Regions from separate parts of the Bacillus sp. Medicinal_06 genome, predicted to be linked through region 4. Evidence: riboswitches for the same ligand, from Rfam matches in the RefSeq annotation. Region 4 holds a riboswitch; each other region holds the start of a gene.
What was found. Region 4 has a riboswitch for S-adenosylmethionine ahead of AC1M36_RS02310 (hypothetical protein). Riboswitches for the same ligand answer to the same signal wherever they lie in the genome.

Region 1 (7,768 bases), 100 kb from region 4:
GCAAGGAGGGACATCTATTGCTCATAAAGGTATGCTTCATGCTGGAAAAGTAATGGCAGCTACTGCTATCGAAATTTTGCAAAGTACGGAACTTGTCAACAAAGCAAAAGCTGAGCTAAAAGAAAGGTTAAATGGTGCTAGTTATATTTGTCCAATTCCAGAGGAGAGCAATCCTATTAAAAGTCAATAGCTTCCTAAAATCTATTTAGCCCCGACAGTTGCCGCTTGATAACGAAGGGCTATTTTTTTATCTTATTATTTTGCTTCGAAACTTTGGATTCTTTTATTAAGTAATGGTTTTTGCTATGTCTCTTTATAAAAATTCGCTAATAAAGGAGGGGATTTCTTAATTATGGAAGCTTTAAATAAGAAGAAAGGATTACCAGAAGAAAGTGTGAAATATGCCCAACAGTATTTAGCTAATGAAAGAACTTATCTTGCATGGATACGAACTGCTATATCTATTACAGGAGTAGGTTTTTTAACGACTTCATTACATTTTACTATTAAAATTAGCTCTAATTCATATGTTAATATATTAGTAATAGTTCTTGGAATTTTTGCGTGTGTTATTGGTTTCATAACTAGCGTGTTGTCTACTGTTCAATATGCAAGAAAAAGAAGAGAAATTCAAGCAGGTATCTTTATTCCGGCTAATCAGTCTATTATTTTTGTATCAATCCTTTTTTCGTTGTTAATTTTTATGATTTTTATGTATCTGTCTCTCATACTATTTATGAAACCTTAATCACATTAGAAAATTGAGTTTAATGAAATAATAGCTACTTTTACAGTATCTCCTATACAAAGTGAATGGGATCGACATATTTATTGGAGAATAAGAGATTTCTAATTCACTTTATTTACATAGACTTGCTGTTATACCTAAAAATATGAAGTATGTATGGCATAGGTAAAATGATATTGCGCTGGATACAAGAAAATATGCAAGGTGATAAAGAGTATTTAAAGTTGGATTGTGTTGCAAATAATACGAAACTAAACAACTTCTACAAAAACAATGGTTTTGAGCATTTCGGTGTGGTTGATGGTCATAATAAGTATCGAAAAAGGATGAGGAAATAGCTCCCATTCTTTTTTCGGATAGCTTGTTAACACTTTACACATTAAGTTTGTTATTTACTATATACAGAAAAAAGAGGATTATGAAATATTTATACAGAATATTTAGATAACTGGAGGTGTAAAGGAATTGAGCCAAATTGAATTAGAAAACAAAATCGTAAAAACAAGGCAGGAGAAACAAATCATTCTTCGTTTTATCCTTGCTAGTTTGGTTGGTATCTTTATGTTTTTTGTACCTGTTACAATCAACGGTACGTCATCAATCATGATTGATCACATTGTATCTTGGATTCGAGGAGCGGTTCCAACAGCTGTACCATATTATGCTTTATTTGTCATGACAATTGGTGCAATATATCCATTTTATACAAAGAAATGGAGTGCATCAATTGTAGATATTTGTTTTTCATTCTTAAAAGTTATTGGAGTCGTATTCGGAGTATTGTACTGCTTTAAAATAGGACCCGCTTGGTTTTTTGCTCCTGATGTTGGACCGTTTCTTTATGAAAAACTAGTCGTGTCGGTAAGCTTACTTGTACCAATTGGATCAGCATTTTTAGCACTATTAGTCGGATATGGCCTATTAGAATTTATCGGGACATTTTGTAGACCAATTATGAGGCCGTTATGGAAAACACCAGGGCGTTCAGCAATTGATGCGGTAGCGTCTTTTGTTGGAAGCTATTCTTTGGCCTTATTAATTACGAACCGCGTGTATAAAGAGGGGAAGTATACAATTAAAGAAGCTGCCATTATTGCAACAGGCTTTTCAACGGTTTCGGCAACATTTATGATCATCATTGCTAAAACGCTAAATATTATGCACTTATGGAATTTATATTTTTGGACCACACTTATCGTAACATTCATTGTAACCGCTATCACCGTAAGAATCCCGCCACTACGAACGAAACCAGATACATATATTACGAAAGAAGGTTTTCCAGAACCAGTTTATAAAGAGAAGATGTTAGAGCGTGCTTGGGAAGATGCGTTAGAAGTATCGAAATCGGCGCCGAGTGTGATGAAAAATATTTTGGTTAACTTAAAAGACGGGTTCATTATGACGATGGGGATTTTGCCATCCATTATGTCTGTTGGATTAATCGGTATCTTACTAGCGAAATATACGCCGGTATTCGATTGGATTAGTTATATTTTTTATCCGTTTACATGGATTATGCAGCTTCCAGAAGCCGAACTAGCTGCAAAAGCAGCATCAGTTGGAATTGCGGAGATGTTTTTACCGTCATTACTTGTTGTGAGTGCGCCACTTGTAACTAAGTTTGTCATCGCAGTTGTATCCGTATCGTCTATTTTATTTTTTTCAGCATCGATTCCATGTATTTTGTCTACAGATATTCCGTTAAAAGTTTCCGAACTTATTATTTTGTATGTGCAAAGAACAATTTTAGCATTGGTGATTATTACGCCAATTGCATATGTTTTGCTTTAAGGGTGTAAAGGTCTCTCTTATATTATTAAAGTGATTCCTTTTGAATTTCTAGTGAAAGAAATTTTTGGGTACGAACCATTCACCATGTACAAGATTCGGTATGTATACGGTTATTGAAATAAATAATGGAAGAGATAATATGGATTCTTTGTTATTTGGAATGTTGGGAGGAATCATATTTAGTATCATCACGATCGGACTTCAAATTAAATGGAAATTACAATCTATTGAAAATTTGTTAGAAAAAATTGTAGAGCACAAAAATAATAATTCGGAGGAAAGGGATTAAATTTACTTTGAGAGATGAAAAAGGCTCACTTGCGTTATAAAAGTGAGCCTTTTTTCTGTATGATTAGATTTTAAGTGATAGAAAATAAAGTTTTGAATATTTTGATATACGTTGTAAGACGAATTATAATATAGCTAGATACAAGAGAAAAGGGGAATTGTTTATGGAAATAGTAAACGAAAGAGCAATGCTACGATTAATGGGTGCAAATGATGTAGAAAAATTATTTGCTATTGTGGAAGGAAATAAAGAAATATGGACGTATTTAATAGCTAAAATGGACAACTATCAAGATATGGAACGATATGTTGAAACGGCAGTAAAACGTTATAAAAAAGGAACGGATTTACCATTTGTTGTGATAGATCAAAAAACGAATGAAGTTGTAGGGAGTACACGTTTGTATAGTATTTCAAATGATAACAAAACGGTTGAACTCGGCCAAACATGGTATCATCCGAGTGTACAACGAACGAGTATTAATACGGAATGTAAGTACATGCTATTGCAATATGCGTTTGAAGAGTTACAAATGCTACGCGTGCAAATAAAGACAGATTTACGAAATGAAAAAGCGCAGCGAGCGATTGAAAGGCTTGGTGCTGTAAAAGAAGGTGTACTACGAAATGAGAGAAAGTTACCGAGTGGCTATGTAAGGGATGCGGTAGTATATAGCATCATTTCGAGTGAGTGGCCAGTAGTGAAAGAGCAACTACTGAAAAAAATGGATTTACATAAATAGGGGGCATACGTGACAAATATTGAAACAAAGAGACTAAAAATGATTCCCTTTACATTAGAACTTGTTGAGGCAACGATAAAAGGAAGAGAAGAGCTGCAAGAAATCATACCATATAAAGTATCTTTAGAATGGCCCATGCCTGATTATAAAGATATCTTGCCGTGGATTGCAGAAGGTTTACGAAAAAATCCAAAGCAAAGTAAATGGAGTGGGCTCATTATTCATAAGGAAGATAATCTAATTATTGGTGATATGGGTTGTAAAGGTGCACCTGATTCAAGGGATACAGTAGAGATTGGATATAGTATTGTGCCAGAATATCAAGGGAATGGCTATGCAACTGAAATGGCAAAAGCTTTCGTTGAATGGCTACAGCAGACTAATGAGGTGCAAATCATTAAAGCGGATTGTTTCAAGAGTAATATTGCCTCAAGTAAGGTTTTAGAAAAAACAGGATTCAAATGTGTACTGGAAGAACAGCATATGAAATATTGGATTATAAAGTAGATAGAAAAAAGAGGTGTGTTTCTATGAAATTAGGAAAATCACTTCTTTTTTCTTACAAAGTGATTCCTTTTTTTATATACTTTTGTTTCATCATTCCCTTCTGTGAAGAAATTCGTTACAATAGAGTTGTATGAGAAATTTTGTACATAAATCAAATTCATAAAATATGAACCACAAAAAATAGTAAATGAAAAATCCTCTATTTGAATGAAAACCCTTTATAGCACGAATCAATTGTTTAGAAACGTGCCTTCTTTCAAATGAACTCAAATATAATGATTTAAAATAGATTATTTTTTAGAAGTATGGATAATGCACGGGGGCCAGTACAAATGAAACAAAATAAAAAAAGTAAAAAAAGAAGAGTTTTGCAAGTGTTCTTACTCATGGTTAGTTCTATCATTGTATTTATAAGTTATGCAGCTTACGATATTTGGAGTTATCGTTTTAAAACAGATGAGGTGGATACAGATGCTGCTATTGTACTAGGGGCGGCTTCTTGGAACGGAAAACCGTCTCCTGTATTTCGTGAAAGAATCAATCATGCAATTTCTTTGTATAAGAATGGAAGTATTAAAAAAATTATTTTTACAGGTGGTACGAAATTTGAAGCAGAGCAGGAAGAAGCACGCACTGCGAAAGCGTATGCATTAAAGCATAACGTAAAGGATGAAGATATATTAATTGAAACACAGTCGCGTTTTACAGAAGATAATTTAAAGAATGCAAAGCAGGTCGGAATTGATAATGGCTTACATACATACACGATTGTAAGTGATCCCCTTCATATGAAGCGAGCGATGAAAATAGCGAAGCATATTGGGATGGATGCATATGCATCACCAACGCCAACGTCAGCGTATAAAACATTAGATACAGAAATTCCATTTTTCTTTAAAGAATTATGTTCTTATATTGGGTATGTTGCATCGTTACCTTTACGTATGTTGAAAGGCGATTAAAAAATAAAGAAAAGGATAGACAAAGGTAGAGTGGTTCTACGGAGTCTATCCTTTTTTATGCAAATATGATGCGGATTTTTTATGACTTTACAAATTATAGAAAATTTTTAAATAAAAAACCTTGTATTTTCATCGGAATAGTGACACAATAGAATGCATAATCAAATATAATCTTATCGAGAGAAGTGGAGGGAACGGCCCAATGAAACTTCAGCAACCTATCTGTTAATAAAAAAGGTGCTAATTCCGAGTAGATAAGAAGGAAAAGAGATGACAACCTTCTTATATGTAAGGTTGTTTTTTAGTAGGAGGAGAAGGGATGAAGCGTTTATTTTTTGCACTTGTAAGTATTGTATGTAGTTTATTTATTATTACTGGTTGTACGCAGAAATCAGGGGGCGATCAAAAAGAGATTCGTTTAGGCTTTACACCTGGCCCATATAGCGATCAAGTGAAAAAAGCAGTACAACCGTACTTAGAGAAAAAGGGGTACAAAATTAAAATTGTTGAGTTTAATTCACCAAACGAAACAAATCCAGCATTAACGAATAAGGATATTGATGCAAATATATTTCAAAGTACTGCTTTTATGAAGTCTTACGCAAAAGAAAATAATGCGAAAATTTCAAGTATTATTCAAGTTCCATCAGCACCTCAAGGTGTATACTCTGAAAAACATAAATCATTAGATGATTTGAAAGATGGAATGAAGATTGGGGTACCAAATGATCCAGTTAATTTAGAACGAGCATTACGTATTTTAGAAGGGATTGGCTGGGTGAAATTAAAAGAAAATGTAAATATTTTAACAATCTCTGAAAAAGACATTACGTTTAAAAAGAAAGATTTCAAATTAGTACCGCTTGAATCACCACAGATCCCAAGAGCGATGAAAGACTTAGATTACGGTATTATTAACGGAAACCTTGTCATTTCATCTGGACATAAGTTAAAAGAAGCATTGGAATTAGAAAAAACACCTTCGCAACACAGAATTATTGTTACTGTTCGTGATGAAGATAAAGCAAAACAATTTGCGAAAGACTTAATTGAAGCGTACCATTCACCAGAATTTAAAAAGATGATTCAATCTGAAGAACAATTTGAAGGATTCGTGCTTCCTGATTACTTAAAGTAAAGGAGATCTTGATATGACATTATCATTTATAGAAACAGAAGAACAAGTTCTCGTATTGGAGAAACTAAAGGAGCTAGTTCCGCAATTTGCAGGAAGGGAACATCAACTGAGTGAACTCGGATCTTTTCCTTTTGAAAATATTAAAGAGTTGCAGCATATCGGTTATACGAAGTTAACATTACCAAAAGATGTCGGAGGAAAGGCCATTTCATTGTATGATTTTGTTTTATTTCAAGAAAAGATTGCAGAGGGAGACGGAGCAACAGCTTTATCAATCGGTTGGCATCTTGGAATAGTGAAAGAACTTGCGGAAAATCGCTCATGGAAACCTGAGATGTTTTCTTGGTTTTGTGAAGAAGTAAAAAAAGGCGCTCTTTTTAACCGGGCAGCAACTGAACCAAAGACAGGGAGTCCAACGCGGGGAGGAAAGCCAGAAACGCTCGCTGTCCAAAAAGGTGATAAGTGGATTATAAATGGAAGAAAAACGTTCACAACAATGGCGCCAGTACTTGATTATTTCATTATATCTGCGAGCATTGAAGGGCGAGATGAGATAGGAGAATTTGTGATTCCAAGACATGAAAAGGGTGTGTTGATTGAAGAGACATGGGATAGTGTTGCGATGCGTGGAACCGCTAGCCATGATCTTGTACTGCAGAATGTTGAAATCCCAGATAAATTTTTTACAGATGTAAAAGGTTCACAGTCGAAACCGAAAGGAATTGGATGGTTACTTCACATACCAGCATGCTATTTAGGAATTGCGCAGGCTGCAAGAAATTATGCAATTCATTTTGCGAAATCATATCAACCGAATAGTTTAAATCATCCAATCAGTTTACTTCCAAACGTTAGGAGATTAGTAGGCGAATTAGAGCTCGAACTCTTGCAAGCTCGTACTTTTTTATACCAAGTTGCGAAAAAATATGATGAGGCGGAAGATAAACAATCCCTGCAAGCGGAATTAGCAGCGGCGAAATATATTGCGACGAATGCGGCGATATCAATTGTTGATAAGGCAATGAGAATTGTAGGAGCAAAAAGTTTATCTGAAAAGAATCCACTGCACCGCTATTATTTAAATGTTCGCGCTGGTTTACACAATCCACCAATGGATGATGTAACACTCTCATTACTAGCAGAAGATGCTTATAAATCAATTGAAAAGGAGTGAGTGAACATGATAACGTTACGCGATATAAATAAAACGTTTCAGACGAAAGAAGGTTTATTTCACGGTGTAAAATCAGTATCTTTGCAAATTGAAGAACATGATATATATGGAATTGCGGGCTTAAGCGGCGCTGGAAAGTCTACATTATTACGTACAATGAATTTACTGGAAAAGCCGGATTCAGGTGCAGTCATTGTAAATGGTGAAGACTTAACAAAGCTATCAAAGAAAGAATTACGAACAGCCAGACAGTCAATCGGTATGATTTTTCAACACTTTCATCTTCTTCATAATAAAAGTGTATCGGATAATATTGCTTTGCCATTAGAATTGAAATCAGTTTCAAAAGAAGAGAAAGAAAAACGTGTAAGAGAATGCTTGGAGATTGTTAGTTTAAGTGATAAAGCACATCAT
Region 2 (7,768 bases), on a different contig from region 4:
CTTTTTTAATTAAATCATACACTGTTAACTTTGAGACTTTTAGTCGATTTGCTACCTCTTCCGTTGTGTAGGAATGATGATCCATAGACGATTCCTCACTTTCTCTTTTCATTGTAACAAAGAAAGAAAATTTCTCCTATTTTTTCAAAAAGTGATTTATTTCACATTATATTTAATTATATCTATTTATAATTAAATATAATTAGTTATAATTAAATAGGATATAAAGAAAGGGGATTATACGCATGAACAAATTCACATTACGGTACATTGGGGTACTTATGCTCTGTTTCCTTCTTGTTTTTAGCGTGGCATGTACGAACGAAACGAAGAAAGACCAAACAAACGCAAAAGAAGAAAAGACAGTTGAACTTACAATATCTGCAGCTGCCAGTTTACAAGATGCTTTCAAAGAAATTGAAAAACAATATAAACAAAAAGAACCAAATATAAAACTTTCCTTTAACTTTGGCGGTTCTGGTGCACTTCAGCAACAAATTGAACAAGGTGCTCCTGCTGATTTATTCTTCTCTGCAGCAGAAGATAAATTTCAAACGCTTGTCAAAAAAGGATTTATTAATGAAAAGGAGGGGAAAAACCTTCTTGGAAATGAACTCGTTTTAGTCGTTCCAAAAGAAAGCTCCATTAAAACATTTCAAGAATTGAAGGAAGAAAAAGTGAAGAAACTAGCAATTGGTACACCTGAATCTGTCCCAGCTGGAAAATATGCAAAAGCTTCTCTTACACATGAAAACTTATGGAACGACCTTCAAAACAAAATCGTATTAACAAAAGACGTCCGCCAAGTGTTAACATATGTAGAAACAGGTAATGTAGATGCTGGCATTGTATACAAAACAGATGCTCTTATTTCAGACAAAGTAAAAATTGCAAATGCAGCACCTGCTAATTCTCATGAACCGATTCATTATCCAGTAGGCATTATAAAAGAATCAAAGCATAAGAAAGAGGCGACTTCATTTTATGAATATTTACAGTCAAAAGATGCACAATCTATCTTTAAAAAATATGGATTTACAATCCTATCGTAACTATTATGACATTTGATACACTTTGGTCGCCTGTTTTTCTTTCCTTACGAGTAGCTGCACTTGCCACCATTATTGTTATGATTTTCGGCACAGTTATCGGACGAGTATTAGCTCGCTCCTCATGGCGTTATAAAGTGTTATTAGAAACTATTTTTCTGTTACCGATGGTACTTCCGCCAACTGTTATTGGGTTCTTTCTCATTATTATTTTTGGGAATAACAGCCCTGTTGGAAAGTGGATTGAATCATTATTTCAACAATCGATTATGTTTACATCGTGGGCTGCTGTCATCGCTTCAACAGTCGTTTCATTCCCACTGATGTATCAATCGGCAAAGACAGGATTTTCTATTGCAAACAAGCAAATTGAAGATGGTGCCCGCGATCTTGGAGCAAGTGAATATCAAGTCTTTTTACACGTCACACTACCACTTGCATTTCCTGCGCTATTTAGCGGAATGATTTTAAGCTTTGTACGCGCACTTGGTGAGTTTGGAGCAACACTTATGTTTGCTGGTAACATTCCGGGCAAAACCCAAACGATTCCAACGGCTATTTATATGGCAATTGATGCAAGTAATATGAACCTTGCTTGGACACTCGTTATCATAACAGTCAGTATGTCACTCATATTTTTATTGTGCATTCAGCTGATCAATAAAAAAATTACTACTTCTTAAAGCAGCTTTCGACAAAAGCTGCTTTTTATTTCCCGAAAAATAAATTGTTTTGTAGAATAATGAAAGATTTATCTTACAAAAATGTAATCTTACTGTAAGATAATTCGATAGTTACTATTGAGCATATTTCATATAATTAAGTCATAAAGTAAAGCTGATGGAAATGAGGTTGTCCCCCCTCTTCCCATTCGTTAAAAAGAGCTAATTAACTTTATTTCCCCAACCCCCTTTATAAAAAGGCCTCAAATTGAGGTCTTTTTTATTTTGAAGAAGTGACAGAATCTTAGAATATATAAAAATATACATTCTATTTGAATTTACTTTCTAAAACAGGTACTTTCCTGTTATTATATGGAGGTGTTTGAAAAAATGAAGAAATGAAAACGCATTTATATCGTAAATTCTTCATCCTGTTTTAGCGATCGGTAATCTTCTACTTTCTCAGTGGGGAATTACCGATCGTTAGAACGAAATTTAATTATATTGATATAGAAAAACGAAGGGAGTCTTGTAATGGACATTTTATTAGCGCTTCTTCCTGCAATTGCATGGGGAAATATCTTATTAGTAAGCGTAAAAATGGGCGGTGGTGCATATAGCCAAACGGTAGGTATGACAATCGGTGCTCTATTCTTCGCAACAATTATGTATGTATTTACTCAACCTGCTTTAACAATGACAATCTTAATTGTTGGATTTATTTCAGGTTTATTCTGGGCTTTAGGACAAGTAAACCAATTAAAAACAGTTGAAAAACTAGGTGTTTCAACAACTGTAACGATTTCTACTGGTATGCAACTTGTTGCAACTTCTATCTTTGGCGTTATCGCTTTTCGTGAGTGGACTACTACTACTACGATTATTCTGGGAACGATTGCAATCCTTTTAATTGTAGTCGGTGTTGTCTTCACTTCATTAGATGATAAAGAAAATGCACAGCCACCAGGACAATTGAAAAAAGGACTTTTAACTTTAATTGTTTCTACATTCGGCTACCTTGTATATGTAATTATTATTCGTTGGTACAATATCGATGGTTGGTCTGCTATTTTACCGCAAGCAGTCGGTATGTTTGTTGGAGCAGTTGTATTGACATCTAAACATAAACCATTTAACAAATATGCAATTCGTAATGCTTTATCTGGCCTACTTTGGGGAACAGGTAACTTATTCTTACTTCTTTCTTTACCAAGAGTTGGAGTAGCAACAAGTTTCCCATTATCTCAAACTGGTATCGTTATCTCTACATTCGGTGCAATTGTCTTCTTAGGCGAAAAGAAAACAAAGCGTCAAATGGTATTTATTGCACTAGGTAGTGTTCTAATTATCGGCGGTGCTGTTTTACTTGGTATGACAAAAGCATAATTGCACAAGCTATAAATCAAACCCTCGAAGCATATCTGCTTCGAGGGTTTTCTATTAACTATTAAAATAGATTTCTAAGCGAATGATTCACGTAATCTCTTTTTTCATAGTTCGCTTTCCATTCTAATAGTCCATCTATACATAAAAATAAATTAATTAGAGCAAGAATTAACATCACATATAAACCTGTCGAAATGTATATGGCAATACTTACAACATTATATAAGATCCATAAATGCCAGTTCTCTAAAATCTTTCTACTAAGCATAAACTGAGCCACAAGTCCTAACACTGCATTTAAAGCATCTAAATACGGGTTTGTCGACTCTAAATAACGAATTTGATAATACCCCCATCCAATCCAAGCAACTAGAATCAAAATGATATAACCAATCCACCCTTTCAAATCTAAGCGAACGGTTGGTTTCACGTCTCCCTCTCCACTACGTGCAATCCAATAATACCAACCATATACATTAAATATGAATTGGAACGCTGCTAATATGGCCATTGCATATAACTCCTGTGTAATAAAAATGTATAGAAAAGATGCAACTGTAATCATCCCAAATAAAAAATTCCATACCTTTTCTCGAGCTAGTAACCAAACATTTATAATCCCCATAACAGATGCAAAAATTTCAATATAGCTCGACTGAATATACATACCTACTAGCATACAAATAATACTAGAGATAATTAAAAAAACTGGATGTCTAACCATAAGCCTCTCTCCCCAAATATTTTATGATTTCTCTACACACATTATAAAGAAAGCGCCTATTTATATCCATATTTTTCTAATTATCTTTTTTCTTATTATACAGTTACATTACATGTATTCCCTCATTGCTAATTTATATAAGTCATTTCTTTTTACAAAAATCTCTCAAAGATGTTATCGTTTTTTATAACATATTCTAGGTATGGAGGAATAAAGGATATGCCAAAGAAACATAGAATTTTATTTATTGGTGCCGGTCGTATGGCAGAAGCAATCTTTGCCGGACTTCTCAAAACAAGTAAAGAGCACATCGAAGAAATTGTTGTATCCAATCGAAGTAACATAGAAAAACTTAAGCAACTAGGGGAAAAATATGACATTTCAATTACAAATGATTGGAAAGAGCACATTAAAAATGCAGACACCATTGTTTTAGCCATGCCACCAGCTGCACATGAGCAATTATTAGCGGAGTTATCGCCTCTTCTAACCAATCAGTTTGTTGTAACAGTTGCTGCCGGAATTGGTCCATCTTATTTAGAAGAAAAACTCCCTCAAGGTACACCTGTTGCCTGGATTATGCCCAATACAGCTGCAACAATTGGGAAGTCTATTTCTCTATATACAATGGGACATTTCGTAAATAAAGAACATCAAGAAACACTGCAACTACTTTTAAAAGGGATTGGTACAGCACAGCTATGCACAGAAGAAGAGGTACATCAGCTTACCGCTGTAACTGGAAGTGCCCCAGCATTCCTTTACCACTTTACTGAAGGATTAATTGAAGCAACGAAAAGCTATGGAATCGATGAAGCAACCGCAAAACACCTTGTCATTCAAATGATTACTGGTTCTGCCGCTATGCTAGAACAAGAACAAGATCCAACTATGCTTCGTGAACAAGTGACTACACCAGGTGGCTCAACTGCAGAAGGTTTAAAAGTTTTATATGAATATAATTTTTCAAAGATGATTCACCAAGCAATTGAAGCAACAAATAAAAAAGCTAGGGGGAATTAATATGACAGTAACAAGCTTACAAGATTGCACAACATTACATAATGGTGTAAAAATGCCTTGGTTTGGTTTAGGCGTTTTTAAAGTTGAAGATGGTACACAGGTAATCGATTCTGTAAAAGTTGCTATTAAAAATGGATACCGCAGTATCGATACAGCTGCAGTATATAAAAATGAAGAAGGCGTTGGCCAAGCAATTCGCGAATGCGGAATTCCTCGTGAAGAATTATTTATCACATCAAAAGTATGGAACAGTGATCAAGGCTATGAATCAACATTACAAGCCTTCGAAACAACATTACAAAAATTAGGTTTAGAATACTTAGATCTATACTTAGTACACTGGCCTGTAAAAGGAAAATACACAGAAACATGGAAAGCATTAGAGAAACTTTATAAAGAAGGCCGTGTTCGTGCTATCGGCGTTAGCAATTTCCAAATCCATCACTTACAAGATGTTCTAGAAATCGCTGAAATGAAACCGATGATTAATCAAGTTGAATATCACCCACGCTTAACGCAAGAAGAACTTCACTCTTTCTGTAAAGAGCATACTATTCAACTAGAAGCTTGGTCACCATTAATGCAAGGCCAATTACTCGACCATCCAGTATTGCAAGAAATTGCTACAAAATATAACAAATCAACAGCACAAATCATTTTACGCTGGGATCTGCAAAATGGTGTGGTTACCATTCCTAAATCAGTTAAAGAGCATCGCATTGTCGAAAATGCAAGCATCTTTGATTTTGAATTGAGCGCTGAAGATATGAAAGCAATTCAGTCATTAAATGAAAATCACCGTGTTGGCCCAGACCCTGATAATTTTGATTTTTAAGAGAAAAGTCACTGTGTAATTGCACAGTGACTCTTATTTTTATATTGCACTTATAAAAAACTGAAAATTTAAACTATATTCCATTTTATTGACAGTTCATTTGTCCGGGTGTAAGATTTTGAATAATCAAAGAAACAAAAAAATTAATACAAATCATTATGTTTACTCATTGTATCAAGAGAGGTGGAGGGACTGGCCCTTTGAAACCTCGGCAGCAGGTTCACTTTGAATACTGTGCCACTTCCTGCAAGCATTATGCTTGAAAGATAGAATGAGGGACTTCGTTTATATACATGGTGCATGCCTTGTAAACAAAACTCCCTCTTTCTCTATATGAAAAGAGGGAGTTTTTCTTTCCCTCACAAATTGTTCATCAACTAATAAACAAACAATTTAAGGAGGAATTTTACATGAAAAAGAAATTTGTACCTGCTGTCGCATCTGTTTTAGGAGCAAGTCTTTTATTAACAGGTTGCGGTAGCTATAAAGACGAAGCAAGTGAAGCAAAAGCAAAGGATAAAGCCCCTGATAAACAAGTATTGAACTTGGCCACTGGTACAGAAATCCGTACAATGGATACTGCTCGCGCCACAGATACTGACTCTGGCCAAGTAATGAGAAACGTATTTGAAGGTTTATATAACCTAGGTGAAGGAAACAAGCCTGTTCCTGGTGTAGCAAAGTCTCATGCGGTTAATCCTGATAAAACAAAATATACGTTCCATTTACGAGATTCAAAATGGTCAAACGGTACTCCTGTGACAGCAAAAGATTTTGTCTTTGCTTGGCAACGTGCCGTTGATCCAGCGACTGCTTCTGAATACGCATTTCTATTCTTTGATATAAAAAATGCGAAAAAGATTAATAATAAAGAACTTCCGGCTGACCAGCTCGGTGTAAAAGCAATCGATGACCACACCTTTGAAGTTGAATTAGAGCGCCCTGTTCCCTACTTTATTAGTTTAACGGCATTTCCAACATTCTTACCAATTAATGAAGCATTCTTCAAATCACAAGGTGATAAATATGCTTTAGAAGATAACACGATTCTTTATAATGGTGCCTTTACATTAAGTGATTGGAAACATGAACAAAGCTTTAAGTTCAAGAAGAATACCAACTATTGGGATAAGGATAATGTGAAACTTGAAGAAATTAATTTTAATGTCGTCAAGGATCATTCAACAGCTGTTAATTTATATGAATCAAAACAAATTGATCGACTTACTTTAACATCTGATCTTGTTGATAAATATCGCAAAGATAGTAACTTTAAAGAACGACCAGATGTCGGGGTACAATTTGTACGTATGAACCAGAAAAATAAAACGTTACAAAATATAAATGTTCGTCAAGCAATCGATAAATCGATAGATAAGAAAGCATTTGTAAATGTGCTTTTAAATGATGGCTCTCTACCCTCCTATTCTCTAGTGCCAAAAAATTTCGCCAAAGGGCCAAATGGAAAAGACTTCCGTGAAGAGAATGGTAATTTAACAAAAGAAAACACAAAAGAAGCGCAACAGTTTTGGAAACAAGCAAAACAAGAATTAGGATCTGACAAAATTTCAATTGAATTATTAACAAGTGATGGCTCTCTACCTAGAAAAACAGGTGAATATTTAAAAGAACAACTAGAGAAAAATTTAGAAGGATTAACAGTAAATGTTAAGCCTCAACCACGTAAACAACAAGTCACATTATTACTACAAGGAAATTATGAGATTGCTATTGACGGATGGAGCCCGGATTTTGCCGATCCAATTACATTCTTAGAGTTATTTACAACTGATAACTCATACAACTTAGATCACTATTCTAACAAAGAATTTGATAATCTAATCCAAAAAGTTAAAACCGACTTAGCTGGTGATGAAAAAGCACGTTGGGAAGCTTTAAAACAAGCAGAAAAAATCTTATTTAAAGATGCCGTTATCTCTCCTCTTTATCAAAATGGAACAACATACTTAGAGCGTTCTTATGTCAAAGGCGTAGTTGAAGTTGATTTTGCAGGGCCACTTAACTTCAAATGGGCGAAAGTTGAGAAGTAAACAGCCCGTGTAAAATGTCATTTTCATAAAAAGAAAAA
Region 3 (7,768 bases), on a different contig from region 4:
TGGTTCTGGCATAGTCGGTATTTGGTTATCTCAAAATATTAGTCCTGTTTTAAATGCAATTGGCGCATTTATTAAAGATAGTTCAGCTGGTAGTCCATTTATTGCTTCTATCGTGCTTGCGGTTGTTTGGGGACTATTATTAATCTCACCAGCGTCATCAGCAGCTCTAGCAATTGCACTTAGCCTAGATGGTGTTGCAGGAGGTGCAGCACTTGCAGGATGCGTCGCTCAATTTATCGGATTCTCTGTTATCTCAGCAAAAGAAAACAATTTAGGTGGTATTTTAGCACAGGCCCTTTGTACTCCGAAAGTCCAATTGCCGAACATTACTAAAAATCCAATGATTCTCGTCCCAACTGTCGTTGCTAGCGCCATTGTGGGCCCTGTATCTGCACTGATTTTCCAATTAGAAGCAGGTAAAGAAATCGCAGGTCTTGGATTAAGTTCTCTGATTGCACCAATTAATTTAATCTCCAGCCAAGGATTCGGTGTTGTACCAGCGATGGTGATCACTTATATCGTAATCCCAGTAGCTGTTTCTTATATAATATATATCGCATTAAAAAAAGCGGGTCGAATTCATTCTGGCGATATGACTGTGCCGCAATCTTAATCGCCAAACAACGTATTGCACCTGAAAATCTCCTTTATATAGATAAAAGCAGACTGAAGAAGCCACAGTCTGCTTTTTTGTTTACATTTTATGATTTTGTTTCATCGGAACTGTCACCGTTTCTTTTACTAATACTAGCTGAATACCAAAGTATAGTATACTTGCTAGCGTCATCCCAGAAACGGCATCTATGAAGGCATGCTGCTTTGTAAATAGTGTTGATAAAATGATGAGTGTACCAAAGAAAGTAAGAATATAATATTCAAAAGCATGTTGTTCTCGGCGTTTAAAGGCAGCTAACATAATGACAAATGTCGTAAGCACATGAATGCTAGGGAAACAGTTTACGGGTTGATCAATACTATAAATATAGCGAACTAGTTCAGAAAATATGTCTGTTCCAACGACGGTTGGACGCGGTACAGTCGTTTGCCAAAAGTAATAAATAGAAAAACAAGCAAGCTTTCCAAGAATTACACTACTTAAAGTGACATAATATTGCTTTCGATCAGCAAAGCAGTAATAAATAAGTGCTCCGTATAAGTATGGAAACCACAGTAAATATGGAATGATGAATGCTTTTACAAATGGAATCCAATCATCTACTACAGTTGTAACGTTTACAGCGTGAACAGTAGATTTATTTAGTACATCGTAAAGGGGACTTACGAGTACGAGTAGAAGTATATAACTTAATGGAAGAAAAGATGAAAGTTTATATTTTTTCATGAGTATCTCCTAGTGTTTAGTAATGAAAGTAAATCCAATTGATTATAATATAGAAAATCAAAATGAGCTATCGATTTTACTTACATTTTTTGGATTTGCCTTACATTTTTGTCACTTGACTTTTGGGATGGGGGAGTAGAAATGAAGCGTTCGCTTAATTTTTGTTTTCTTATATTGTTATGCCTAGTAGGAGCTGGGTGTGCAAAGAATAAGGATATACCGCTTGTTCAAGAGTATAGCGGAAGGGCATTGACAATTGGAGTTGTCGGTGAAGCGCCAAAAGACACGTTTCGAAATATAAAGTTTGAGAAGGTAAAGTTAGATGAAATGAAGGAGAAATCAGAGAAAGTTGATGGATTTCTTGTTATGAAAGAACATTTTGAAGAAGCATCAAAAGAAAAATATACAGATCTATTTTTAGGCTTAAAAAAGCCAGTGTTTTTTGTTGGTTTAAAAGATCGACCGTATTTAATTTTTACTGAAAAAGATCTAGATTATAACAATGCACCAAGAGATAGAGCGATGATGTATACACAAGGATTTGTAAATATAGGAAGTGGGGAAGGGCAATTTTGGGGCACTGATTTATACAATGATACGATTTCAGAGCAAAGTATTCATAATATGTATATATACGTGTTTCAAACGATTGCGGATTATTTGAGTAGACAGTGAAGGAGCTCTAGATTAGGAGCTTTTTTTATCATTTTAACGGAGAATCCCCCCTATCTTAAGCTCGTGTAGAGGGAGTTCAATTAATCAAACGTTTGTTTAAGACGTATGTTCGCTTTTGTAGCGGCGAATCTATTAAATAAACGTTTGTTTAATATGTGTATTCGGCATACATATATATTTTTATACTTGCAATTTATACAGAAATACCGGAAAAATAAGAAAAATTTGCAGGATAAAAGAAAATTATCACGAAATAAGTTAAAGTTTAGAGAAGAATCGTTTGAAATAATAAAACGTTTTCTATATGATAAAGGTAAAGGTTAGTAAAAAAGTAGGTGAATTTATGACAGTAACATTTTATTCATATCCAAAGTGTGGCACATGTCAAAAAGCGAAAAAATGGTTTGAGGCAAACGATGTAGCATATGAAATGATTCATATTGTTGAAAATCCACCGTCAAAAGAAGATTTGCGTAATTTACATGCAAAAAGTGAATTGCCATTAAAAAAATTCTTTAATACAAGTGGAATGCGTTACCGTGAACTTGGCTTAAAAGATAAATTAAAGGATGCAAGTGAGGACGAAATGTTTGAACTTTTAGCGTCTGATGGCATGTTGATTAAACGTCCAATCGTAACAGATGGCACGAATGTAACACTTGGTTTTAACGAAGAGCAGTTTGAAAGTGTGTGGAAAAAGTACCAATAAGGTATTTTTACATAATTAATACATTCACTGGAGGTACAGTCATGAGCATTCCAAATCATTTACGTTACTCTGAAGAACACGAATGGGTAAAAACTGAAGGCAACCAAGTTGTTATCGGTATTACTCATTTTGCACAAAACGAGTTAGGCGATATCGTATTCGTTGAACTTCCTGAAGTAGGTGCAACACTTGAAGCTGACGAGCCATTCGGAAGTGTAGAATCTGTTAAAACAGTTTCTGAATTATACGCACCTGTAAGTGGTAAAGTTGTAGCAGTAAACGAAGAATTAAGTGACCAACCAGAACTTGTTAACGAATCTCCGTACGAAGGTGCATGGATGGTTAAAGTTGAACTTTCTGATGAAAGCCAATTAGAAAAGTTATTATCTGCAGAAAAATATGCAGAAATGACAAACCAGGACTAATTCTAGTCACCAAAAAGGGCAGCCAGTGTGCTGTCCTTTTTATTTTGTATTGTGTGAATGAAAGAGTGCCTCTATGTCAGAACCTCCATCCCCTTCACATTCTGAACGAGCCGCTTGCGCTTTTCTTTGTCTAGCTCTAGCGGCTAGAACAGTCGGTCGTTTCACTCCTTCCTGCGAGGCAAAGAGCGCCTCTACGTCAGGAGTTCCAACGTCCTCCTGTTCTGAACGAGCCGCTTGCGCTTTTCTTGATTTAGCTCCATCCCCCTCACATTCTGAGTGAGCCGCCTCCGCTTTTCTTTGTAAAAATAAACAGGAAACAACATGAAAATATCGAATATACTATATACTAAAGTAAGGTTGTTTTATAGTATATGGTGATCGGGTGATGACGTATGGTCTATGTAGAGAAAGTCATTATTGTCGAAGGAAAATCAGATAGAAGAAAGATTGAATCTATTATTCGTGAACCAGTGGAAATTGTTTGTACAAATGGTACAATTGGTTTGTCGAAAATGGATGAGCTCATTGATCAGTTTTTTGATAAAGAAGTGTATGTATTAGTGGATGCTGATGCTGCAGGTGAAAAGCTTAGAAAACAATTTCGAAAAGAATTCCCGCAGGCCGAGCATATTTACATTGATCGTTCGTACCGTGAAGTGGCTACTGCTCCTTCTAATCATTTAGCGAACGTATTATGGGGAGCTGACATTGACGTTTATACAGAATATTTACGGTAAGGAATGATAGAAGTGATTGACTGGACAGGTGCTGAAGCTACAGCTCTAATAGCAGACCAAGAAAAAACAGTGTTATATGTATATACACCGATGTGTGGAACATGCCAATTAGCAAAGAAGATGCTAACAGTGGTAGAAGCAACTATATCTGAATTAGAAATAGGAATGCTAGACTTAAACTATGCCCCGCATTTAGCGCGAGAGTATGAAGTAGAAAGTGTACCTTGCTTACTCGTATTTGAGCGTGGAACAATTGTGAAGAAAATATATGCATTTCATTCAGTTGAATATTTATATAAAGAATTACAGTAGGCGGCAAAGTTTTTGCCGCCTCGACATATTTTCTGGGAAATATGTCGAGGTATCAAAGCGGTACGTTATTTGTCGAGAGAAAGTAACAGGATTGCTGTTTGAGAAGATGGAATGGTATTAGGAGAAAGTGAGATGAAGGATGTGACTAGAATGAGATTATATTCGTTGCTTCAATCATTTGTAACGTATGCTAATAGCCAATATCATCTAGAACCGCTTCTTCGGCAAGGAGAAAAAACGATCAATTTTCGTTTTGGAGATGAGTGTTGCTCACTTCAAATTTCAAGAGAGTATATACAGCTTTTGAAAGAGACACGGGGAACGGAACAACTTATTTGCTTTCAGGAAGAAGATTTAAGGCGATTAGTTACTGGAAATGTTCGGTTGCAAACACTATTGCACAGCGGACGTGTGCAATATAACGGAACGTATCGTACGATGTTATTATTAGAATCCGTATTTCATATATGTAAGCCAATGCCAGTAGGTGCTTAATAGTCTGAAGTTTCGTTTTTTAAGAATTTTTTTGTTGACATAGTGGGTGTATATTGATACAATTCAAGTCATAAAATATAGACAATTTCATAAATTTCAAATCAGACGAAAATTAAATCTGATTTCTCTTATCAAGAGAGGTGGAGGGACTGAGCCCTGTGAAGCCCGGCAACCGTCAATTTTTAGATTGAAATGGTGCCAATTCCTGCAAAGCAAATGCTTTGAGAGATGAGAGGAAGGGATCATGTTGATATACGCATATAAACCTTTCTGCTCATTCTAAAAGCAGAAAGGTTTTTTTGTTGTTTGAATGAGGAGGACATTCGAATAATAAGAGGAGCTAATAAGAAATTTAGCTATGGCGACGGTTAGATTTAAGTAATTCTTACACCAAAAATAAAAATTGTGGGAGTAAATCTGAACGAGCTGCTTACGCTTTTTAATTCAAAAAGGGGTGAACATCATGATTTTATTGGAAAATGTAAAGAAAATATATAAATCAAAAAGCGGTGATGTCACTGCTGTAGATGATGCCAATTTAAAAATAGAAAAAGGCGAGATCTTTGGTGTTATCGGATATAGTGGCGCTGGTAAAAGTTCTTTAATCAGATTATTTAATCAATTAGAGAAACCAACTTCAGGACAGATTACGATAGCAAATCGTGTGATTTCAGCAATTACTGGGAATGAACTTCGAAAGGCAAGACAAGAAATCGGAATGATTTTTCAACATTTTAATTTACTGTGGTCACGAACTGTACGTGAGAACATTGCTTTTCCACTTGAAATTGCGGGAGTGGATAAGGAAAAGCGAAAAAAACGAGTAGATGAGTTAATTCATCTTGTTGGATTAGAAGGAAGAGGCGATGCATATCCGTCTCAATTAAGCGGTGGACAAAAGCAGCGCGTTGGGATTGCGAGAGCATTAGCAAATAATCCGAAAGTGCTGCTATGTGATGAAGCGACGTCAGCGCTTGACCCTGAAACAACAGATCAAATTTTAGATTTACTACTAGATATTAATAAACGTCTTGGCTTAACAATTGTACTTATTACACATGAGATGCATGTGATTCGTAAAATTTGTAATCGTGTTGCAGTCATGGAAAAAGGAAAAATTGTAGAGACGGGTCCTGTACTAGAGGTATTCCGTAACCCACAGAAGGAGATTACAAAGCGATTTGTACAACAGCTAACAGATTCTGAAGATACAAATGAAACAATTGAGAGTTTATTAGAAAAATATCCAGATGGAAAAGTCATTCGTTTACAGTTTATTGGTGATTCTGTAGAGCGTCCAGTACTCCAGAGATTAATGAGGCGGGATGATATAGAAGTAAGTGTACTTCAAGGGAATATTGCTCAAACAAACAATGGATCGTATGGAAGTTTAGTGATTCACTTAAATGGTGAGGAAGTGGCAATCCAACAAGCAATAGCAGGAATCCATCAAGAGCAAGTAGAGCTGGAGGTGATTGCACATGGATAAGTTACTCGCGAACGTCGACTGGAATCAAATGCTAGAAGCAACAGGTGAAACATTATATATGACGGCAATCGCAGCATTTGCGACATTTGTTTTAGGTCTTATTTTAGGACTATTACTTTTCATGACGGCAAAGGATAATTTATGGGAAAATAGAGCGATTCACACAGCGATTGGAGCATTTGTAAATATCTTTCGTTCCATTCCATTTATCATTTTAATTATTTTATTAATTCCATTTACGAAGATTCTCCTTGGAACAATTCTTGGAGCAAGCGCAGCACTACCAGCTTTAATTATTGGAGCGGCACCATTTTATGCAAGGATGGTTGAAATTGCACTTCGTGAGATTGATAAAGGAGTAATAGAAGCTTCAAAAGCAATGGGAGCAAAAACGAGTACGATTATTTGGAAAGTATTGATTCCAGAATCTTTGCCAGCACTTGTATCTGGTATTACAGTAACGACAATTGCACTTGTAGGCTATACAGCGATGGCTGGTGTTGTCGGTGCTGGTGGTCTTGGTACACTTGCTTATTTAGAAGGATTTCAGCGTGGAAATAACGATGTAACAATCGTTGCAACAATTTGTGTATTACTCGTTGTATTTTTAATTCAGTGGATTGGTGATCGTGTAACAATTCGAATTGATAAACGATAATTAAAATGGGAGGGTGTTTCAAATGAAAAAATTATTACTTACAGCACTTATTTCAACGTCAATTTTTGGTTTAGCTGCTTGTGGTGGGAAAGATAAAGATGAAAAGAAACTTGTTGTAGGAGCTTCTAACGTACCGCACGCTGTTATCTTAGAAAAGGCAAAACCTTTATTAGAGAAAAAGGGAATTGAATTAAAAATTGAAACATTCCAAGACTATGTATTGCCGAATAAATCATTAGCGGATAAGGAATTAGATGCGAACTACTTCCAACACATTCCATACTTAGAAAAAGAAATTAAAGATAAAAAATACGATTTTGAAGTAGCCGGAAAAATTCATTTAGAACCAATTGGTGTATATTCTCAAAAGTATAAGAGCTTAAAAGACCTTCCAGATGGAGCGACGATTATTATGAGTAACTCTGTCGCTGACCATGGACGTGGTTTAGCGATTTTACAAAAAGAAGGTATTTTAAAAATTAAAGATGGGGTAGATCCAGTTAAAGCAACTACAAAAGATATTGCAGATAATCCAAAAAATCTAAAATTTAAAACGGATATCGAGCCTGGTTTATTGCCACAAGTGTATAACAATAAAGAAGGCGATGCTGTTCTAATTAACTCTAACTATGCGATTGATGCGAAATTAAACCCAGAAAAAGATGCAATCGCGATTGAAGGAAATGACTCTCCATATGCAAACGTAGTAGCGGTTCGTAAAGGTGATAAAGATAAGAAAGAAATTAAAGCTCTTGTAGAAGTGCTGCATTCTAAAGAAATTGAAGACTTCATTGACAAGGAATATAAAGGCGCAGTTGTTCCTGTAAAAGAATAGTAGGTATCAAAAGGGCTGGTAAATGCCAGCTCTTATTTTGTACCTAATAAAATGCATATATGAAAAAAGTTATGAAAATTACAAAAATAAG
Region 4 (7,768 bases):
GGAATTGTAAACATTTTCGTACCATCTGGAGGCGGTCAATGGGCTGTACAAGCTCCTATCATGATCCCAGCTGGCGCAGAACTTGGTGTACCTGCTGCGAAAACCGCGATGGCAATTGCTTGGGGAGATGCTTGGACGAACTTAATACAGCCTTTCTGGGCATTACCTGCATTAGCAATCGCCGGTTTAGGTGCACGCGACATTATGGGATTTTGTGTTATTAATCTCCTTTATGCTGGCGTAGTAATTGGTTTATGTTTCCTTATCATTTAAATCGAAGCAATGTAAAAAAGCTAGTTTTATACTAGCTTTTTTACATAATAACTATAGTGATAATCATTCGTTTTCTATGCATCTAATTACATTTCCCCATTCTTCACATGAAAGATTTAACCTTTTATATGTAAATAACGTCGTACAAATGTTTTCAATCATTGATGGATTATTTCGTAAAAAATCCTATCTTAATACTCTCGGTATATCATACATTTTATACTCCTTACTTTCCTGGATAATCCCATCAACTTCTCTTTCACAAATTCCCCTTACTAAATAATCTGCTCTTAATTCTTCGCATACCTTTTTAAACGCTTCATTATGATGTTTCAATTGAAGTAAACAAACGATATACGTACGAAACAAATCATCATTCCGATTACAACATCTCATTATATTTTCTACTTCACCCATAATTTTTTAGCCTTTTCCTGTATTTCTAAAAGCCACTTTTCACGTTTTGTTTCCTTACTTGTTTTTACAGACTGAAAAGCAGAACGTTTTATTTGACGTATACCGCAAAATCGTAAAATCCCCTTTTTCATAATCACCCAATCAGCAGAGCGATATAAGAGTGCCACGTACCATAACGGTGAATCTAAAGTATTAATAACCCACGCTGTTTTCCCTATAAGCAATCCTTTCGGCATTACCCCTTCATATTTATATGCAAACCCAGCAACAAAAACGCGATCAATAAATCCTTTTAAAATAGCAGGCATGCCCCACCACCATGTTGGATAAATAAAAATAAAAGAGTCTGCTTCTTTGACCAAATTTCTATATCTCTCAGTTTCTTCTTCATATACTAAATCCCGTCTTCTCTTATCTTCATTAAAAATAAGCACTGGATTAAATTGTTCCTTATAAAGGTCAAGCAATGTAACAGAATGATGCGTCTCTTGAAGTCCTTTTTGCACATGTTCTAAAATGGATGCATTGAAACTAGATGGATTGGGATGTGCATATATGATGAGTATATTCATCTCCAAACAACACCTTTCCTTATATTCCCTTTTGACTCCCAACGGTTTGCATGATATTCTAATACATGTCAAGTGGCAAGCCCATTTGACAAACCAACTGACACCTACTCGGCGGAGGTGTCTCTTTTCGTTTCTAGCCGAATGAAATGCCTCTTTCAGGGCATATTCAACTTTTGACACTACACACTCAACACCATTCCCTTGTATCAGGCTGCTTCTGCAGTCTTTTACTCTACATACAATTTGAATTTTTAGATAAATTATAACATAAAAAAAGAGAGCTTAGCTCCCTTTTCTCGCCTTATAGTATACCCCTCTTTCAGCATAGTGGTATTCATCATTAGCTAAAGTAATTTTCCCATCCAGTTTCAATTCGTCTAATAACCTTGATAAATAAAATTGGTGTAACATTTTTTTCGTGAATTTTCCTTCATGATGCGAAACGATATGTTCTTGAATATCTAATAGTGATATGGGTTTATCTTGTTCCATCATATATTCATATACTGCATTACGCAGCTTTACGTATTTTTCAAGTGTCACAGTACAATTGCAACCCCTTTCTTCTTATGTTGTTGTTTTTGGAAGAGGTTTTTTTACAATAAAAAAACCTCTTCGATAAGAAGAAGTTACGTATATATCTTCGTCTTATCTCCCAGAACAAATATGTTCTGCTGGAATTAGCACCTGCATCGCGGTTGCTGGGTTTCATCGGGCCAGTCCCTCCACCTCTCTGGATAAGAAAATATTCACTTTATATCTTACTATAGCTATTTTTATTATAATTGTCAAACAACATACAATAAGTTATATTTTCTTTCCTAACGCCCATACTAAAATTGTATGTAAAAAAGGAGGAATTTATGATGGATAAAAATGCCCGCGGATACGTTCAAGATTCATTCCATTCATTGCAAGAAGCAAAGAATTGTTTAGAACATGCATTACAAACAGTCGAAAAGAGCGATAATCGGGAGCGAATCGAACAATCCCTACAAGCTGTGGAAGATGCGTTACAAAAATGTAATCAAACGGTTAATATTTTAGAACAAAAATAAATATTGCCCACCTCTTTAAGAGATGAGCAATATCTCAAATGGCATACGACAACAGTATTGCCGTCACAATTAAAAAATATACAGAATTAACGATTTCTAAAACTCCAACTTTTAATATAGATATTTTTTTACCATACAATACGATTGCACGAACTAGGCTCGGTATAAATACAAGAGACAGCCATGGATTTACTACGAAAGAAGCGATGATTAAGAAAATATGATATCCCCATGAAACATAACGATAAGTAGGATTATTCTTTTCACGTATCATTGTTTTCACATAAAATGTACTACCTAAGAAATAAAGGAAAGAAACAGCCGCAATCCACCATGCCGTCCCATCAATTGTCTTCATCGAAAAATAATAACTAATCAAACCACCAATGCAAAAAACAAGTATGGCACAAATATCATTTGTTAATGCTCGTTCCTTTTTTTGACGGGCAAAGTATATATTTACGATAAAGAGTGGAATCATCGTAACCGCGAACAAAAGAATTCTCCATTCATATAGTAAAGATACAATCCCGAAAACACATGCAATAACAAAATAAATAATTGCTGCATGTAAAAATTCTTTTTTTCGTGTTTGCTTCATGTACATTAAAAATGGATACGTTGCTAAATAGATAAATAACCAAGCGATAAAGAGTGGAATATGGTAAACTGTATGTTTACCAAGTAGAACACTAAGTAGAAATGGAATCAGCAGCATTCCCCATGCGCCATGCTGCTTTGGAACAACTAGCTTCATGAATATTACATCTCCTCTTTGAAAACCTTTCTCATTTCCTATTATATAAAAAGTTCCATCCGAAAGTTGAATATATTAAAACAATTTTTTGACATTTTCCAAACCAAAGTATCATTATAAAAAAATGCTTCTCACCAATGGTAAGAAGCATGAAAGAGGCAAACGAATATGTAAGTCGCGATCCTACGTTATATTCTTATGCTTTATGATATATGCTTATGCTTTGTTTCCTTGATATACTAGCTCGTTATCATCTAAAATCCCATATTTCTTTTTAAATCTCATAAGAATTCGGATCCATGATGAGCTAAACAAAACAAGAAAAATTACATTTGAAAGTGCATGAGCGAAATCAAAGTAAAAACTTGCAGCGTAGTATGCCATAAAGTCTTTCCATGTTAATCCTTCTAAAAAGCCAAGTATCCCCCACAAATTCATAATCCAGCCAAAAACAAAACCGGCTATGAACCCATAGATGACTCTTCCCCATAACTTTCTCATAATAAATGTATTTCGTAGCAAACCAGCTGTAAAACCTATCATTCCCCAAGAAAACATTTGCCAAGGTGTCCAAGGCCCTTGTCCTAAAAATATATTAGATACAAGTGCTGCCGTTGCGCCAATAATAAAACCTGTCTCACTTCCAAAAACAATTGCAGATACAATAATAATAAAAGAAGTTGGTTGTACACTCGGCATAAGAGAAAATGGTACACGACTCACTGCTGCTATGGCTGCTAAAACAGCTACAATAACGATTTCACGTGAAACAAATGCTTTCCTTTCAAATCGTATATAAAAAGGTAACATAATAATGAACAATAAAAATAAACTACACCAAATAAAATATTCATCTGTTACAAAGGAAGTAAACAGAAGTGTACTTATTATAAGAAGAAAAATAAGCGTTATGAGAGCAACATATCGTTTGGACACACTTGATACACATCCTCCCATGTTAATGCATAAGGTAATTGCTTGCGAATAAAACGATTAATAGATGTTGTATAAAAGAAATTATCACTAAAGAATTTCTTTGGCGCATCATCCATAATAACTTTCCCATCAAATAACATCATGCAATGATCCACATATTTCGCTGCAAATTCAATGTCATGTGTGGCCATCACAATTGTTGTTCCTTCCTTTTGTAACGCTTGAAACAGTTCGCCTAATCTTTCCTTTTTCTCTGGATCCAGCCCTTTTGTTGGTTCATCTAATAATAATAATTGGGGCTTAGATAACAAGGCTGTGCATAGTGCGATTAACTGTTGTTCTCCCCCGCTACAATCATGTGGATGACGATTGCGAATGGAATACAGCCAAAATCGGTTTAACATCTCTTCCGCAATTTCTTTCCCTCTATCACCATATAATTCATTTGCTCTTTCAAACACTTCATCCCACACCGTCTCAAATGTAAAATGATAATAGGGATGTTGTGATACAAATCCGATTTTTTCAAATCGTTCCTTGGACTTCATTTTATGAATTTCCGTTCCGTTCCACCGCACCTTTCCTCTTCTAGCTTTGTTTAATCCTGCTAATATAGTTAAAAGTGTTGATTTTCCTGTACCATTTTTTCCAACAAGCGCAGTCCACTTTCCTTGTTCAATCGATAGCGTTAAATCTTGCAAAATAAACGGACTATTTTTTTCATATTGAAAAGATATATGTTTTGCTTGTAGCATCACTTCTTTTGTTTCTGCCTGTGATATAGCCGGTACTTCATATTCGATTGGTAACTCGGAATGAATTTGTGTTTGCGCCTCCCTTACCGTAAATGGAATTTTCTCTATACCCCATTCTAAAAACAACCTTGGAATTTGAGGGATAAACGATCGAGATTCTTCTAGTGCCCACATTTTCGATATAACATGTTGCGGGATTCCATCATACATAATTCTCCCTGCATCCATAAACACAACTCGAGTTGCTAATGGAATGACTTCATCTAAACGATGTTCGCTCATGATAATTGTAATTCCAAGTTCTTCGTTAATCCGTTTTAATAATCCTAAAAAATCTTTTGCGGCAATTGGATCAAGTTGCGCTGTCGGTTCATCAAGAAGTAACAATTTAGGCTGCAGCACAAGAACCGCCGCTAAATTAACGAGTTGTTTTTGTCCCCCTGATAATGTGTGAACAGACTGGTGTAATAAATCTTGAAATCCTAAAAAGCTAATTAACTCAGCAATTCTCTTTTGGATGACTTTTGTTTCTAGACCAACATTCTCAAGAGAAAATGCCAATTCTTGAATAACCGTATCCATTACAAGTTGATTTTCAGGGTTTTGAAATACCATTCCGACTTCTTGCGCTGATAATAAATCAGGCATCTCGAGTAAAGAAGCTCCATTATAATACATACTACCTGTGCGCTTTCCAATCGGAAGTAACTCTTTCTTAAAATGTTTCAAAAGCGTTGTCTTACCACATCCTGAACGTCCAGCTAGCACAATAAATTCACCTTGAAAAACCGTTAACGAAACATCTGTTAATGCTTGTACATTTTCATCTGCATACGTAAAAGCTAAGTCTTTTATTTCTGCATGCGCCACCATAACCATTCCCTCCCTTCCATTTGGATTGGTAAACTAATAAATAGTAAAAATAACACGAATAGTATCCCATCATATTGCTGAAATGCAAGTGATTCCACTCTTGGATAGATTGATAATTTGCCAGCGCCGTAATAATTGAGCACAAAACTGCTTAGTAATAAAACCACTAAAGACGCAAGTATATACCAATCTTGGCTCCCCATGCGATACCGTATATACGTACTACGCTTTGTCACTCCAAACCCACGCGCTTGCATGGAATCTGCAGTTTGTAATGCATCTTCTAAAGAACAAACAAGTAACACCTGCAAAAGTTTCATTCCATTTTTGATTCTCCCGATGAATGAGCCTGAATCTAATTGAACACCTTTTGTTTTTTGAACTAGTGTAATTTGTCTTAAGCGCCGGATAAATAAAGGAACAAAACGCACCGTGATCATTGTCAATAGCGCAACTTTCGGTGAAACTCGTGAAAACAAGTACAAAAATTTATGACTTGAAATAATATCATTGTAAGAAGTAAATGTGAACATAATAGCAAGTAACGATAACCCCATGATGAGTCCATACATGCATGCTTCTAATGTAATTCGATTATCTCCTAAGCGAAATAATGTAGTGGCTCCCCTATGTGTTAGCAAAGGATTTAGCACGATAACCATCAAAAAGAAAATGAACGTACTTGGCAACATCCTTCTTATTCTCTCGCCATTTCCTTGCATAACGTTCAATAACACCATCATAATAATAGCACCCATTAAAAAAAGAGGGTGAAGACACACCATACATAGTATCATCACCCCAATATAATAGAAAAAATTCACAAAAGGATGTAAAGAAGAAAAGATAATTTTCATAACCTTTACCTAAAACCCTTCCCTAATTTGATACATACACCCATTCGATTTTATCTCCTGGTTTCACTTTATATGCACCTGCACTTCGGTTTGGAAAAGTACCATTTACACGATACTTCCATCCACTTTTTGGCCCTCTGTCAAATTCATATAAATCATTGATTCCTTTTACATATTTACTATTTCCTGATCCAGTTGAATCAATCTCCAATCCCGTACCTTTTAGTACATCAAAAACTGTAGGCTCTCCTTGAATATCTACTTTCTTTGCACCTAATACATAACCTTGATCACCACGAACAGAAATCGTAACTTGCTGGGCCTGTGGTGTTGGTGTTGGCTTTGGTTCTGGTTTTGGCACTACTGGTTTCGGTTCTGGTTGTGGTGCTGGCTGTGGCTCTAACTTAGGTTCTGGATCTTTCGGATATTCTTGCTTTGGCGTTTCTTTCGGCTGGTTAACGACTTTAGCCTCTTCTTTTACTTCTGTTTTTTCTTCTGTCTTTGTTTCTGGCGCTTTCTTTACCTCAGCGTTTTCTTGCTGTGTTTTTGGTTGTTCTGGCGCTTTTTGCTGAGCAGGTGGTTCTTGGTCTTTTTTCTCTTCTTGTTTTACTTCAGGTTGTTCTTGCTGTTTTTGTTCTTGATTATCTTTTGGCTGCTCTTGCTCTTCTGGTTGCTTTTGCTTAGCAACTGGTTCTTGCGATTCTTCCTGTTTACTTTCTTCTTTTATTTCTTCTTGTTTTTCCTTATCTTTTTGTTCTATTTGCTTTGATACCACTTGTTGCTCAGATTTTGATTCATTTTGACTACATCCAACAAGCAATCCAAATGAGAGAGCAAATGAGAGTAACCACTTCATCAGACTCATGTTTTCCTCACCTTTCCTAATAAAATTAGGAGCAAATCATTGCTCCTAATTTTCGTTAAGCTGCTTTTCGTCTCCATAAAACATATGCTGAAGCGATGCATAATACGCCCATTCCTACTGGCATAGCATTATCCCAGGCAGACGCTCCTGTTTTTGGTAATTGACGGTTTATTGCAGTTTTTTCATTATTTATTGTTTTGTCTTTTATAACAACACGAGAGTTCTCATCATGTATTTGTTCCTGCGGTTTTTGAATCACTTCTTGCTTTTCAATTACCTTTGGTTCATCTACTACAGGTTTTTTCGGCTCTTCAACTGAAGTTTTATCATTTCCAGTCAATGGATTTGTCCAATCATATATAGAGCCTTTTCCATCTACAAATGCCTTATATTGAACAAGTGCTA

Region 1: another riboswitch for S-adenosylmethionine. It lies ahead of AC1M36_RS01775 (MetQ/NlpA family ABC transporter substrate-binding protein); the one in region 4 lies ahead of AC1M36_RS02310 (hypothetical protein).
Region 2: another riboswitch for S-adenosylmethionine. It lies ahead of AC1M36_RS23475 (peptide ABC transporter substrate-binding protein); the one in region 4 lies ahead of AC1M36_RS02310 (hypothetical protein).
Region 3: another riboswitch for S-adenosylmethionine. It lies ahead of AC1M36_RS16000 (methionine ABC transporter ATP-binding protein); the one in region 4 lies ahead of AC1M36_RS02310 (hypothetical protein).

The regions. Positions count from the first base shown of each region.
Region 1 covers NZ_JBWYHD010000001.1:332,025-339,792, reverse strand. The annotation lists gene AC1M36_RS01805 (M20 family metallopeptidase) at 1-190, shown strand, start outside; gene AC1M36_RS01800 (YidH family protein) at 353-748, shown strand; gene AC1M36_RS01795 (YjiH family protein) at 1,214-2,542, shown strand; gene AC1M36_RS01790 (GNAT family N-acetyltransferase) at 2,995-3,573, shown strand; gene AC1M36_RS01785 (GNAT family N-acetyltransferase) at 3,583-4,080, shown strand; gene AC1M36_RS01780 (YdcF family protein) at 4,413-5,042, shown strand; SAM riboswitch class I at 5,213-5,303, shown strand; gene AC1M36_RS01775 (MetQ/NlpA family ABC transporter substrate-binding protein) at 5,362-6,180, shown strand; gene AC1M36_RS01770 (acyl-CoA dehydrogenase family protein) at 6,194-7,354, shown strand; gene AC1M36_RS01765 (methionine ABC transporter ATP-binding protein) at 7,361-7,768, shown strand, end outside.
Region 2 covers NZ_JBWYHD010000013.1:59,933-67,700, forward strand. The annotation lists gene AC1M36_RS23440 (helix-turn-helix transcriptional regulator) at 1-112, opposite strand, end outside; gene modA (molybdate ABC transporter substrate-binding protein) at 246-1,052, shown strand; gene modB (molybdate ABC transporter permease subunit) at 1,058-1,732, shown strand; gene AC1M36_RS23455 (GRP family sugar transporter) at 2,246-3,097, shown strand; gene pnuC (nicotinamide riboside transporter PnuC) at 3,159-3,821, opposite strand; gene proC (pyrroline-5-carboxylate reductase) at 4,041-4,844, shown strand; gene AC1M36_RS23470 (aldo/keto reductase) at 4,846-5,679, shown strand; SAM riboswitch class I at 5,848-5,952, shown strand; gene AC1M36_RS23475 (peptide ABC transporter substrate-binding protein) at 6,090-7,730, shown strand.
Region 3 covers NZ_JBWYHD010000006.1:78,923-86,690, reverse strand. The annotation lists gene AC1M36_RS16040 (PTS sugar transporter subunit IIC) at 1-613, shown strand, start outside; gene AC1M36_RS16035 (phosphatase PAP2 family protein) at 695-1,342, opposite strand; gene AC1M36_RS16030 (hypothetical protein) at 1,484-2,017, shown strand; gene AC1M36_RS16025 (arsenate reductase family protein) at 2,361-2,726, shown strand; gene gcvH (glycine cleavage system protein GcvH) at 2,768-3,151, shown strand; gene AC1M36_RS16015 (toprim domain-containing protein) at 3,544-3,888, shown strand; gene AC1M36_RS16010 (thioredoxin family protein) at 3,892-4,200, shown strand; gene AC1M36_RS16005 (hypothetical protein) at 4,351-4,695, shown strand; SAM riboswitch class I at 4,821-4,930, shown strand; gene AC1M36_RS16000 (methionine ABC transporter ATP-binding protein) at 5,159-6,184, shown strand; gene AC1M36_RS15995 (methionine ABC transporter permease) at 6,177-6,842, shown strand; gene metQ (methionine ABC transporter substrate-binding lipoprotein MetQ) at 6,865-7,677, shown strand.
Region 4 covers NZ_JBWYHD010000001.1:435,959-443,726, forward strand. The annotation lists gene AC1M36_RS02295 (short-chain fatty acid transporter) at 1-273, shown strand, start outside; partial or broken gene AC1M36_RS02300 (group-specific protein) at 337-690, opposite strand; gene AC1M36_RS02305 (NAD(P)H-dependent oxidoreductase) at 678-1,262, opposite strand; gene AC1M36_RS02310 (hypothetical protein) at 1,545-1,805, opposite strand; SAM riboswitch class I at 1,908-2,006, opposite strand; gene AC1M36_RS02315 (hypothetical protein) at 2,129-2,320, shown strand; gene AC1M36_RS02320 (YwiC-like family protein) at 2,355-3,077, opposite strand; gene AC1M36_RS02325 (ECF transporter S component) at 3,294-4,013, opposite strand; gene AC1M36_RS02330 (ABC transporter ATP-binding protein) at 3,986-5,647, opposite strand; gene AC1M36_RS02335 (energy-coupling factor transporter transmembrane component T) at 5,620-6,498, opposite strand; gene AC1M36_RS02340 (DUF4430 domain-containing protein) at 6,521-7,363, opposite strand; gene AC1M36_RS02345 (DUF4430 domain-containing protein) at 7,419-7,768, opposite strand, start outside.